Regions from separate parts of the Cytobacillus sp. T106 genome, predicted to be linked through region 1. Evidence: riboswitches for the same ligand, from Rfam matches in the RefSeq annotation. Region 1 holds a riboswitch; the other holds the start of a gene.
The links. A riboswitch is a leader RNA that binds a small molecule or an ion and turns the genes downstream of it on or off. The one in region 1 is predicted to bind glycine.
Positions count from the first base shown of each region.

Region 1 (5,831 bases):
AGCGTTCTGACGCCAAGCTTTTTCTGGCGCTTGCCGCTGAGTACAAACTCATGCTTGCAGTGCCTGTCGAATGGCAGATCGTAGTATTCCGCCAGGCGCCTCATCATATAATTCGCATTCAGGACTGCGAATTCGGTGACATTTTTCAAGCCGTCCGGCCCCATTGTGCGGATATAAGTATAAGCGCGCACATTGATGCCGAAGTTTCCATAATACGGTTTGACCCTTCCAATCGATTGCGGTCGGTCATAATCAAGGACAAATTCCTCACCGCGCTTAGCAACGATCGGTTTAGGCAGATATGGTATCAGGTCTTTCTTGACGCCGACCGGACCTGACCCGGGTCCTCCCCCTCCGTGAGGTCCTGTGAATGTTTTATGGAGATTCAGATGGACAACATCGAATCCCATATCTCCAGGGCGCGCTTTGGAAAGGACCGCATTCAGGTTGGCACCGTCATAATAAAGCTTGCCGCCGGCACCATGCACAATCTCTGCCATTTCAAGAATGTTTTCTTCAAACAGTCCAAGCGTGTTCGGGTTCGTCAGCATCAGGGCAGCTGTATCGGATCCGACTACCCGGCGCAGATCCTCAAGGTCTACTAGGCCGTTCTCATTCGATTTAACGGTGACGGTTTCAAAGCCGGCGACCGTTGCTGATGCCGGATTTGTCCCGTGGGCTGAATCCGGGACAATAACCTTTGTCCTGCCGGTGTCGCCATTGGATTCATGGAAAGCCCTGATCATCATCAGCCCTGTCCATTCCCCGTGTGCACCTGCTGCCGGCTGCAGCGTCACTTCGTCCATTCCGGTAATCTCAATCAAATGCTCCTGAAGGTCATACATCAGCTCCAATGCACCCTGGACAGAGCTTTCCTCCTGCAGGGGATGAATATGGGCAAAACCGTTAAAGCGTGCTACATTTTCATTGATCTTCGGATTGTATTTCATTGTGCATGATCCCAGCGGATAAAAACCTGAATCCACGCCATGATTCCTTTTTGAGAGAGCAGTATAGTGCCTCATGATGTCCAATTCCGATACTTCCGGAAGCTCAGGCTCTTCTTCACGCAGGTATCCTTCAGGCAGCAATTCAGCCACATCCACTTCAGGTACATCGAGTTCCGGCAGGCTGTAGCCTGTGCGGCCCGGCTTGCTTATTTCAAAAATCAGCGGCTGGTCTTGATTATGCATGGTAATCCCCCAATTCTTTAACAAAAGTATCGATTTCTTCTTTCGTGCGAAGCTCTGTCACGGCAACCAGCATATGGTTTTCCAGTGAACGATAGCTTCTGCCAAGATCATAGCCGCCGATGATTTCTTTATCGAGCAGGCTCTTATTGATCTCCTTGACTGGTGCATTCAGCTTTACGACAAATTCATTAAAGATCGGGCCTTCAAAGGCAAGCTCGAATCCGGCCTTCTTGAACTGATCCCTGGCATAGCGGGCTTTCTGCATATTCTGGACGGCAATATCCCTGACTCCCTTTTTGCCAAGGGCTGTCATGGCGACAGATGCAGCAAGAGCATTCAAGGCCTGGTTGGAGCAGATGTTGGAAGTCGCTTTATCACGGCGGATATGCTGTTCCCTTGCCTGAAGGGTAAGTACGAAGCCGCGGCGGCCTTCTTCATCAATCGTCTGCCCGACAAGGCGGCCCGGCACCTTTCTCATCAGTTTGGAGGTGACGGCAAAATAACCGCAATGAGGTCCCCCGAATGCCGTAGGGATCCCGAATGGCTGCGCATCCCCTGCCACAATATCGGCGCCAAACTTGCCTGGAGGCGTTAATGCGCCCAAGGAAAGCGGATTGCTTGATACAACGAACATGGATTTTTGGGCATGGATGACTTCCTCAAGCTCTTTCAGCGGCTCTATGCGGCCGAAGAAGTTAGGGTATTGAACAATGACTGCAGCTGTATCGCTGTCCATCTGCTCTTTCAGCGCATCCATATCTGTGATTCCGTCCTTATGCGGAATTTCAACAACCTCAATATATTGCCCCTTTGCATAACTTCTGACAACATCCTTCGATTCCGGATGTACAGCCTCGGAGATCAGGATTTTCTTGCGGCGCGTCTGGCCAGCTGAAAGCATGGCTGCCTCAGCGAGGGCAGTGCCGCCGTCATACATGGAAGAATTGGCTACATCCATGCCAGTCAGTTCGCAGATCATCGTCTGGAATTCAAAGATGGCCTGCAGCTCCCCCTGCGAAATCTCCGGCTGATACGGTGTATAGGCCGTATAGAATTCTGAGCGGGAAATGACGTGGTCCACAATCACCGGCATATAATGATCATAGACACCGGCTCCGAGGAAGGATGAATTGGACCTGAGGTCGGCATTCTTTCCTGCCAGCTTGGTAAGCTCCTTCAATAATGCCGTTTCCGGCTTTGCCGGTTTAATATTGTACTCTCCCTTAAACCTGACAGCTTCAGGTATATCACTGAACAGTTCATCAATCGAACTTGCCCCGATCTTCTCAAGCATTTCCTTTTTGTCTGTTTCTGTCATAGGCAGATAGCGATGCGTCATGTTTTTCCCCTCCGTCACTTCTTATCTCTTTTATAAAAAGGTGTGGCAGCTATAACTGCTTTCAGCCGTTTGCCACGGATTTCAACTTCTACCTCATTGCCAAGCTCCGCATATTGGGTCTTGATCAGGGCGAGGCCGATGTTCTTCTTCAGGGTCGGTGATTGTGTGCCTGTCGTCACTTCGCCGACCTGCTCTCCATCCGCCAGCACCGGATATCCGTGGCGCGGGATTCCCCTGTCAATCATTTCAAGCCCGACCAGCTTTCTCGGCACACCATTTTCTTTTTGCTGCTTGAGGACAGGCTTGCCGATGAAATCTGCTTCTTTATTAATCTTTACAGCAAAACCGATCCCGGCTTCAAGGGGGGTAATGTCTGGCGACAGCTCCTGCCCGTACAGCGCAAGGTTTGCTTCAAACCTCAGGGTGTCGCGGCAGCCGAGCCCGCAAGGCAGCACACCTTCTTCTTTTCCGGCTTCAAGGATATCATTCCAGATGCTTGAGGCATCATCCGAATGGCAGTAGATCTCGAATCCATCTTCGCCCGTATAGCCGGTGCGGGAAACGAGCGCTTTCTTTCCATTCAGATCCACGTCACTGCTGAATTTAAAAAAGCCAATTTCGCTTAGATCCTTTTCGCCTGCAAGCTTCTGGAGAATCCCTTCAGCTGCAGGTCCCTGCAAAGCAAGCTGGGCAGTCTGATCAGATAGATTCCTGATGTCAGCGCCGTCAATCAGATGATCTTCAAGCCACTGATAATCCTTTTCTATGTTTGCCGCATTGACAACCAGCAGATAGTGATCATCCTCGAATTTATACACAAGCAAATCGTCAACAGTGCCGCCGCTTTCATAGCACATCGCGGTATATTGTGCACCGCCGCTTTTGAGCTTGGAGATATCATTGGTCATCATTTTTTGCAGAAAATCCTGGCTGGCTTGCCCTTTCACTTCTATCTCTCCCATATGGGATACATCAAACAGGCCTGCTTTTGTTCTTACGGCTTCGTGCTCATCTTTGATGCCAGTGAACTGCACCGGCAGGTCCCAGCCGCCAAAATCGATGGTTTTTGCTCCAAGCTTCCGGTATTCCTCATATAATGGTGTACGTTTTAGCTGTGACATTCACTTGTCCCCCTTGATCCAAATAATAAATACAAGATTGCTAACCATGAGGCTTGAACGCCTGAAGGTTTTGGGCACGAAAAAAGGACAGAGAAATCCCCCGTTCCTAACGAGGGTCTCTGTCCTGGCACCTGAAAGTTTACCTTTACCGGTTTTCCCCTTTGGTGGCTTCCTAAATGAAGCACTCTCCAGAGCCGCGTCCAACAAGGGTTCTTTTGCCTGAGAGATTCACATGAATGCTTGCTCCTTCGGCGCTGTATACACAGTCTCTCCCCTTATTCTCATCCGCATTTATAATTTTTTCCAATATGGCCATACTATTCAATGAAGAATCCGCAGCATGCTGCTGATGGCCGTTCGGAGCCAAAATTTGTTTAATGACAAATTTCGAAACATTCAAAGCTATTATCATCCTACCATCCTATTTCAGATTGGGCAATATATAATTTGAGACGCTTCTTTTTACCCGCAGGACTCCCCGGGGGCATTGCCAAGAGGGGCTTAACTACAAGCGAAGGAGTGTTTTACCATGCCAGTCCAGATCGATTTTGATTCTACATGGCAAACCGAGTTTCTATCAAGAATATCCAATGACGGACCTTGGGGGAATTGGGAGCTTTACAGACTTGCTGCAGAGGTCGAGCAGCATACCATCATCCCCGAATTCAATGGCCTCCAGGCTCCGGGGCACTTGCCGGACCTGACGCCGCTTCCCCACCAGCTGGAAGTTGCCAGGCAGGTAGTTGAGAATATGAACGGAAAAGCGATACTGGCCGATGAGGTCGGGCTCGGAAAAACAATTGAAGCGGGACTGATACTAAAAGAATATATGATTAGGGGTCTCGTGAAAAAAGTCCTTATCCTGGTTCCAGCCTCTCTTGTCACCCAGTGGGAAATCGAGCTGAACACAAAATTCTACATACCGGCAGTTGCCCAGCGCAAGGCTTATGTGTGGGAGCAGTGCGATGTGGTGGTATCTTCCATAGATACAGCCAAAAGGAATCCGCACCGCGACATCATTTTTTCACTTGATTATGATTTGATTATCATCGATGAAGCTCATAAGCTGAAAAACAGCAAAACGAAAAACTATGAATTTGTCCAGAGCCTGAAAAAGAAATTCTGCCTTCTCCTTACTGCTACACCGATCCAGAACAGGATAAGCGAGATTTTCAACCTCGTTTCTCTCTTGAAGCCTGGCCATCTGGGTAATGAAACAGCTTTTTATGAAAAATATAAGAAGGATTCACGCTCGCTCGATGACAATGCCCACCTGAAAGAGCTGGTCAATAAAGTGATGATCCGGAACAGGCGGGCTGATACCGGGATTGAATGGACAAAACGGCATGTAGAAACCATCCCGATTGAATTTTCCAAGGAAGAAAGAGATCTGTACGAATCTGTTACAGAATTGAGAGGGGAAGGAGATTGGGTCAATTCAAGCCAGTTCTCCGTCATGACCCTGCAGCGCGAGGCCTGCAGCAGCCGGGAGGCAGTCTTTTATACGCTCCGCAATATGGTTTCCAGGCAGGAGGCCCCTTCTGATATGTTTCAGGAACAGATTCAGTTCCTGGTCAGCAAAGTGGAGAAGGTTCAGAGAAATTCTAAAGCAGAAAAAGCGCTCGAGCTTATCAAAGGCATTGACGATAAGGTCATCGTTTTCACAGAATACAGGGCGACCCAGCTTTACCTCCAATGGTTCCTGAAGCAGCACGGCATCAGTTCTGTCCCTTTCAGGGGCGGTTTCAAAAGGGGTAAGAAGGATTGGATGAGAGAGCTGTTCAAGAACAATGTCCAGGTCCTGATTGCGACAGAGGCCGGAGGTGAAGGGATCAACCTCCAATTCTGCAACCATATTATCAATTATGACCTGCCATGGAATCCGATGCGCCTTGAACAAAGAATCGGAAGGATCCACCGTTTGGGCCAGGAAAAAGATGTGATGATTTATAATTTCGCAGTCAAGGATACTGTTGAAGAACATATTCTCAAATTGCTGTATGAGAAGATTCATCTGTTTGAAAAAGTCATCGGGGAGCTTGATGATATCCTCGCCAAGCTTGAGTTCGGAAGCATCGAGGACCATCTGACTGATATTTTTGGAAGATCGGCTTCAGAGGGAGAGATGAGAATCAAAATGGAGAACTTGAATAGCATGATACAGCTTGCTGAAGAAAT
Region 1 is NZ_JBEUMK010000001.1:493,360-499,190, reverse strand. It holds gene gcvPB (aminomethyl-transferring glycine dehydrogenase subunit GcvPB) at 1-1,193, opposite strand, end outside; gene gcvPA (aminomethyl-transferring glycine dehydrogenase subunit GcvPA) at 1,186-2,532, opposite strand; gene gcvT (glycine cleavage system aminomethyltransferase GcvT) at 2,547-3,653, opposite strand; glycine riboswitch at 3,771-3,847, opposite strand; glycine riboswitch at 3,851-3,938, opposite strand; gene ABU165_RS02455 (DEAD/DEAH box helicase) at 4,183-5,831, shown strand, end outside.

Region 2 (5,831 bases), on a different contig from region 1:
AATGTGAACGAAGTATTGCCTAAAAAGGAATAAAAACAGGTGCCTGGCCCCGTATTGCATATCAGCGGGGAAGGCACCTGTTCTATTTCCGTTTCTTAAGGTAAAAAGCAATAGCGATGGCAGATGCCAGCAATAGAAGGGTGAGGAGAACATAAGGAACCAGATCCATCCAATGAGAAGGAGCCTCATGGGCAAAGGCTGCTTTTCGCCATTCATTGTCCGCAATTTCAACAGCTATGCCCTCGTCAGTTGGCAGATCCTTTATCTCAAAATAATTTGTACCAATCTGATATTCATTGGAAGCATTCCCGTAGTATTCTCCCGTCATGTCATCAGGGCGGGTTTCTACTTCGCCAATCTTCTCTCCGATTAGGCTTTCCGGCACGTTTTCATCTGTCACTTCATAAACATTTCCATCCCAGACGACGAAAGGGTAGGCCCAGCTTAATGCCTGGGCGGAAGCTGCGAAAATTATCAAAACGAATGGGAAAAGCAGCAGAGTTCTTTTCATCATCACATCTGCGGAGCTTCCATCCCCATCATGGCCCATTCCTCTTTGGCTGGGCCATAAACACCGGGAACCGTTAACCCGGCCTGGCGCATAAGGATGGTCATTTGCCCGCGATGGTGAATTTGGTGCTGGATGATGAAGAATAACAGCTGGCCGTTTGACATTCTTTGGCCGAAGAAGTCTTTTTCTTCGCTGAGAGTTTTATCTGTCCACTGCTCCTTGACTGCATGAGCGAGAGCGCTGCTCGCTTTTTGGTAGATATCAGAAATGAATTTGGCTGATTGGGGGACCGGATAGTCTTTGGCGGGTGCCTCAAAAGCCAGGCCGGTTTGAGAGGCCATTACACCGATTGCTGTTGCCGTATGCCAGGCAATCCTTCCCAGTGTCCAGTTCTGGGCTGTGACCTCCTGGGACAGGGATTCATCTGTCAGCTGGTCGAGGACCTTCTGTGTTGTATGTACTTCATAGTTCCATAGCTTTAAAAAACCATCCAATGTCTGAAACATCTTCATTCCTCCTTGCTTCAATTCTTCACCAATATATTCCCTGTCTGAAGAGATTTACCTGTTTTTTCAAGGAAATACTTTTGGTGTAATTGAAATGCTGCTGATGATGGACTTTTTTACAGAGTTGTAAAACGGTTTGCCTGCCCTGTAAAGATAATTAGGATGATAGGTGCGAAAAGCCTGGGGATGCAAAGATCCTTCCTTTAACCTTGCTAGTTTTCCAGCAGGTTCATGAGCGAGTGGATGATAGGTCAAATTCGGCCACTCGGCTTTCAGGTATTGGTCATATCGCGGTCCTGTGAAAAATAGAACCACGTCAGGCTTCAGGATCTCCAATTCTTCCCTGATCACAGGGAATGCTTCCTTTTGAATAGCTACCAGACTCTTCTTGGGAGCGCCTTTGCTGTTTTCCTTTCCTAGCTTGATAAGATTATTCCAGACTATCTCAACACGCTTGTCCGGGTAAGCTTCTTTTATATCCCCGGTATAATCTTTTACCGTGTTCCAAAAAGGCCCTCCATAGCGGAAGCACTTCCCCTCGCCAAAAAACCTGGAGTAGGTCCCCAGCAGCTCCTCTATGGATTTAGAGCCCAGGCTGCCTTCCCATGTATTCGTTTCCTGGCCCAAGAACATTACTTTTAAGTCGGCTTTTTGATATTGTTCCTCATCGTTTATTTTCAGAAGAAGAGGGTTGCTGAGATTGTTTCCTTCAAGAGAAGAGAGCATGCCTTTATAATATTTTTCGTATAAGTTATAAAGCTGTTTGTTTATCATCATATTCCCTTTCTTTTTTATCATATATGGATGACTTTACCACAAATTAGGGGCAGATGAAGGGTTGGTTAATTATCCTGCTTGCAAGGAGCATATTCTAAAAGGAGTTATGAGGAAATCATTAGGCACTGCTCACTTCAGCTCGGAACTTGAGCAGAATATCCTAATAAAATCTTACTTTTAACAAAGGATAAAACATGCCATATATCCTGTTTCCTGCAATTTACAATCACTTAACAGAATATCACAAGAAAATTAATACATCCTCATTATGCTGATAATTAGAAACTATCAATTAAAGGGGGATTTGAAATGAAGAATCATTTGAGGAATAAGGTTGCCGGGATTTCTGTGGCTGCGGCTGTTGCGTTTTCTTCTCTGGGATTTGCTGTAAACAATCACCTGGCTGAGGCAAAGGACAACAAGAAGAAAGAGCCTGCCAATGTCATTATGATGGTCATGGACGGGACAAGCGCAGGGGCCACTAACCTGGCGAGATGGTACAAAGGCGGGAATCTGGCGATGGATGAGATCCTCATCGGGGGGGTGCGCACCCATTCCGCAGAATCGGCAATCACGGATTCTGCACCTGCTGCAACGGCTTTAGCGACAGGCAATAAAAGCAATGACAAGGTAATCGGGCTTCTGCCTGCACTGGTGAATACACCGGGTGTCTCTCCAGTCAGCGAGAAGGATGCCCACAGACCGGTGGCCAATGTGCTCGAGGGGGCAAAGCTGGCTGGAAAGTCGACAGGAATCATTTCCACATCTGAAATTCAGCATGCAACGCCTGCAGGATTTTCATCACATGCGGCGCACCGCAGCAATTATCAGGACATTGCCGAGCAGCAGGTATACCAGGGCATTGATGTAGTCCTTGGCGGAGGCAAAGAATCTCTGGCACCAGGAACAACCAAGAATGCCCGCGTTGATGGCGAGAATCTATTGAATGTGATCAGCCAAAACGGCTACCAGTTTGTCGAGACAAAGGAAGCCCTCCTAAAATCGAAATCAAATAAAATCTGGGGCTCATTTGCGCCTTCCGCAATGGCCTATGACTTTGACCGAAAGGCTGCAAAGAGCAGCCAGCCTTCTCTGGCTGATATGACGAAAAAAGCGATCACAACGCTGGACAAGAACAAAGAAGGCTTCTTCCTGTTTGTTGAAGGAAGCAAGGTGGACTGGGCAGCGCATGCCAATGACACCGTCGGAATTCTTAGTGATGTACTGGCATTTGATGATGCAGTGAAAGAAGCACTCGATTTTGCGAAAAAAGACGGCAACACAATGGTCATCGCAGTCAGTGACCACGGAAACAGCGGAATCACAATGGGGAACGTCAACACAAACAGCAATTACCCGGAAATTCCTGTATCAGCTTATATCGACCCGCTGAAAAAAGCGTCCATGACACTTGAAGGGGCTTTAAGCCAACTGAAAGCAGACCGCTCAAACATGGAAAAAGTGGCCGGCCTGTACGGATTGGATAATCTGACAAAAGAAGAACTCGATAAATTGAAGGCGTCCGCAAACCTGCAGTCTGATATGGCCAAAATGCTCGCAAACCGCGCGAATATCGGCTTCTCGACTGGCGGGCATACCGGCGAGGATGTATTCTTGTACGCATATGGACCATCAAGGCCTTTTGGATTGATCGATAACACTGATATTGCTAAAGCAATGGCAAAGCATATGGGCTTCAACCTGAAATCCGTTACAGACAAGCTGTTCGTCAATGCGAAAGAGTCGTTTGAGAAAAAAGGCTACAAGACCCGCATTGATGTAACAGATGCGAACAACCCGGTCTTTATCGCAGAAAAAAGCAAGACAAAGATCGAACTGCCTGTGAACAAAAATATCGCTCATATCGTACAGAACAACAGGATTGTCACGAAAAAACTCGATGGCGTCACGGTCTTTAACGGAAAAGATTTCTATGTTTCCGAAAAGGCTTTGAATCTGTCTAAATAATGGTACAAGAGGTGCTTCCCCGGGGAGGCGCCTTTTTCTTTTTGTTAGAGAAGGAAAACGGAACGGTTGACAAACGACCCGTACGCTACTATTATATAAAAAATATTGCTGTATAATTTCATACCAAGCTATGAATGCCATGGGTCGTGCTGTGGCAGGAGCAGCTTCTGGAGAGACCGCGGGTTTCCGCGGCGCCGAAGGGTTCACCATCTCAGGCAAAAGGACAGAAGAGTATTGGATATACATTTGGCATGCTTTATGACTTGCCTTTATATTCGTTATTCTGATGATCAGGAGATTGGGGATTCCCCAGTCTCTTTTTTTATTGCAGTAAAACTTTGTGTTCAATAGTTCACATCTAAGGGGTCAGACCCCATTTTAAGAGGAGGAATCAGGAATGGCACAGCAGGAGTTAAAAAGAGATTTAGCCAATCGGCATGTACAGTTGATCGCGATTGGCGGCACGATTGGGACAGGGTTGTTCCTTGGGTCCGGAAAAGCGATCCAGCAGGCCGGCCCGTCCATCATCCTTGCATATCTGCTCGTCGGAACCGCCTTGTTTTTTGTCATGAGGGCACTTGGGGAGCTGCTCTTATCAAAAGCGGGCTATCAATCTTTCACAGATATCGCCGAAGATTATCTTGGGCCGCGGGCAGCTTTTGTGACAGGCTGGACCTATTGGTTCTGCTGGATCATGACCGCGATGGCCGATGTAATCGCAGTCGGCGTCTATGTTCAATACTGGTTCGACATCCCGCAATGGGTGCCGGCCATCATCTCCTTGATTATCCTGCTCGGATTCAACCTGCTGACGGTCAAGCTGTTCGGGGAGCTGGAGTTCTGGTTTGCCCTAATAAAAGTAATTACGATCCTTGGGCTGATCGCAGTCGGCATCTTCCTGCTGATCACCGGATTTAAGACCGATGCGGGAACCGTTTCGCTGAGCAATCTCTGGGAACATGGCGGAGCATTCCCGAACGGGGCGGCAGGATTCTTATTTTCCTTCCAGATGGTAGTCTTTGCCTTCGTTGGCGTGGAACTCGTTGGCGTTTCGGCAGCGGAAACGAGCAGCCCGCAGAAAAATATCCCGGCTGCCATCAATAAGATCCCGCTCCGCATCCTGTTTTTCTATGTAGGCGCCCTGATCGTCCTTTTGTCGATCAATCCATGGACAGACCTGAATGCAGCAGAAAGTCCCTTTGTGAAAACCTTCAGCCTCATCGGGATCCCGGTTGCAGCTGGAATCATCAATTTCGTCGTCCTGACTTCAGCTGCATCTGCCTGCAACAGCGGGCTGTTCTCAACGAGCCGGATTCTGTTCAGCCTAAGCAAAAACAATCAGGCACCGGCACGTCTGAACAGGCTGAATAAGCAGCATGTACCGGCCAACGCTCTGTGGCTGTCTGCCCTGGTCGTATCAGTGGGGGCTCTTTTAAGCAAGCTCTTGCCAGGACAGGCGTTTGCCATTGTGACCACCATCAGCGCAATCTGCTTCATCTGGGTATGGGGCGTCATCCTGATCTGCCATCTGAAGTATAAAAGAACGCGCCCTGAGCTGCATGCGGAATCTGCTTTCAAGGCACCGTTCACTCCATTAGTGAATTATCTCGTTCTCGCATTGTTTGCGATGATCCTCCTGATCATGCTGATTGCCGAAGAAACAAGGCCGGCGCTCCTGCTGACGCCTGTGTGGTTCCTTCTGCTGTATGTAGTCTATTTTTACAGAGGGAAGAAGAAGAAGGAAGAAGTGCCTGCGGTTAAAGGAGTACATTAAGATGGCCATGATTATCTCCCTGAATTATGCTATAAAGAAAGGGCATAGAAATCAGCCAAAGGAGATTGAATGATGGAGCAAGAATTGGTTCTATGGTCAGACAGGATTTCATATTTAACGCCTGTCGGCCCGACAGACAGGCCGATCCTGATGGCTGTCTCGGGGGATAAGCATACCTTAATGATAGATGCCGGCAATTCTGCGGCACACGCAAAGCTATTTTTGGAAAAATTAAAAGAAGCGGGTAGGCCGGAGCCAACTGTGGCAGCCATTACCCATTGGCATTGGGACCATA
Region 2 is NZ_JBEUMK010000017.1:12,284-18,114, reverse strand. It holds gene ABU165_RS21560 (hypothetical protein) at 83-514, opposite strand; gene ABU165_RS21555 (DinB family protein) at 514-1,017, opposite strand; gene ABU165_RS21550 (uracil-DNA glycosylase family protein) at 1,084-1,791, opposite strand; gene ABU165_RS21545 (alkaline phosphatase) at 2,104-3,762, shown strand; glycine riboswitch at 3,920-3,999, shown strand; gene ABU165_RS21540 (amino acid permease) at 4,160-5,536, shown strand; gene ABU165_RS21535 (MBL fold metallo-hydrolase) at 5,606-5,831, shown strand, end outside.
Region 2: linked by a shared signal. The riboswitch ahead of ABU165_RS21540 (amino acid permease) and the one ahead of gcvT (glycine cleavage system aminomethyltransferase GcvT) in region 1 are both predicted to bind glycine.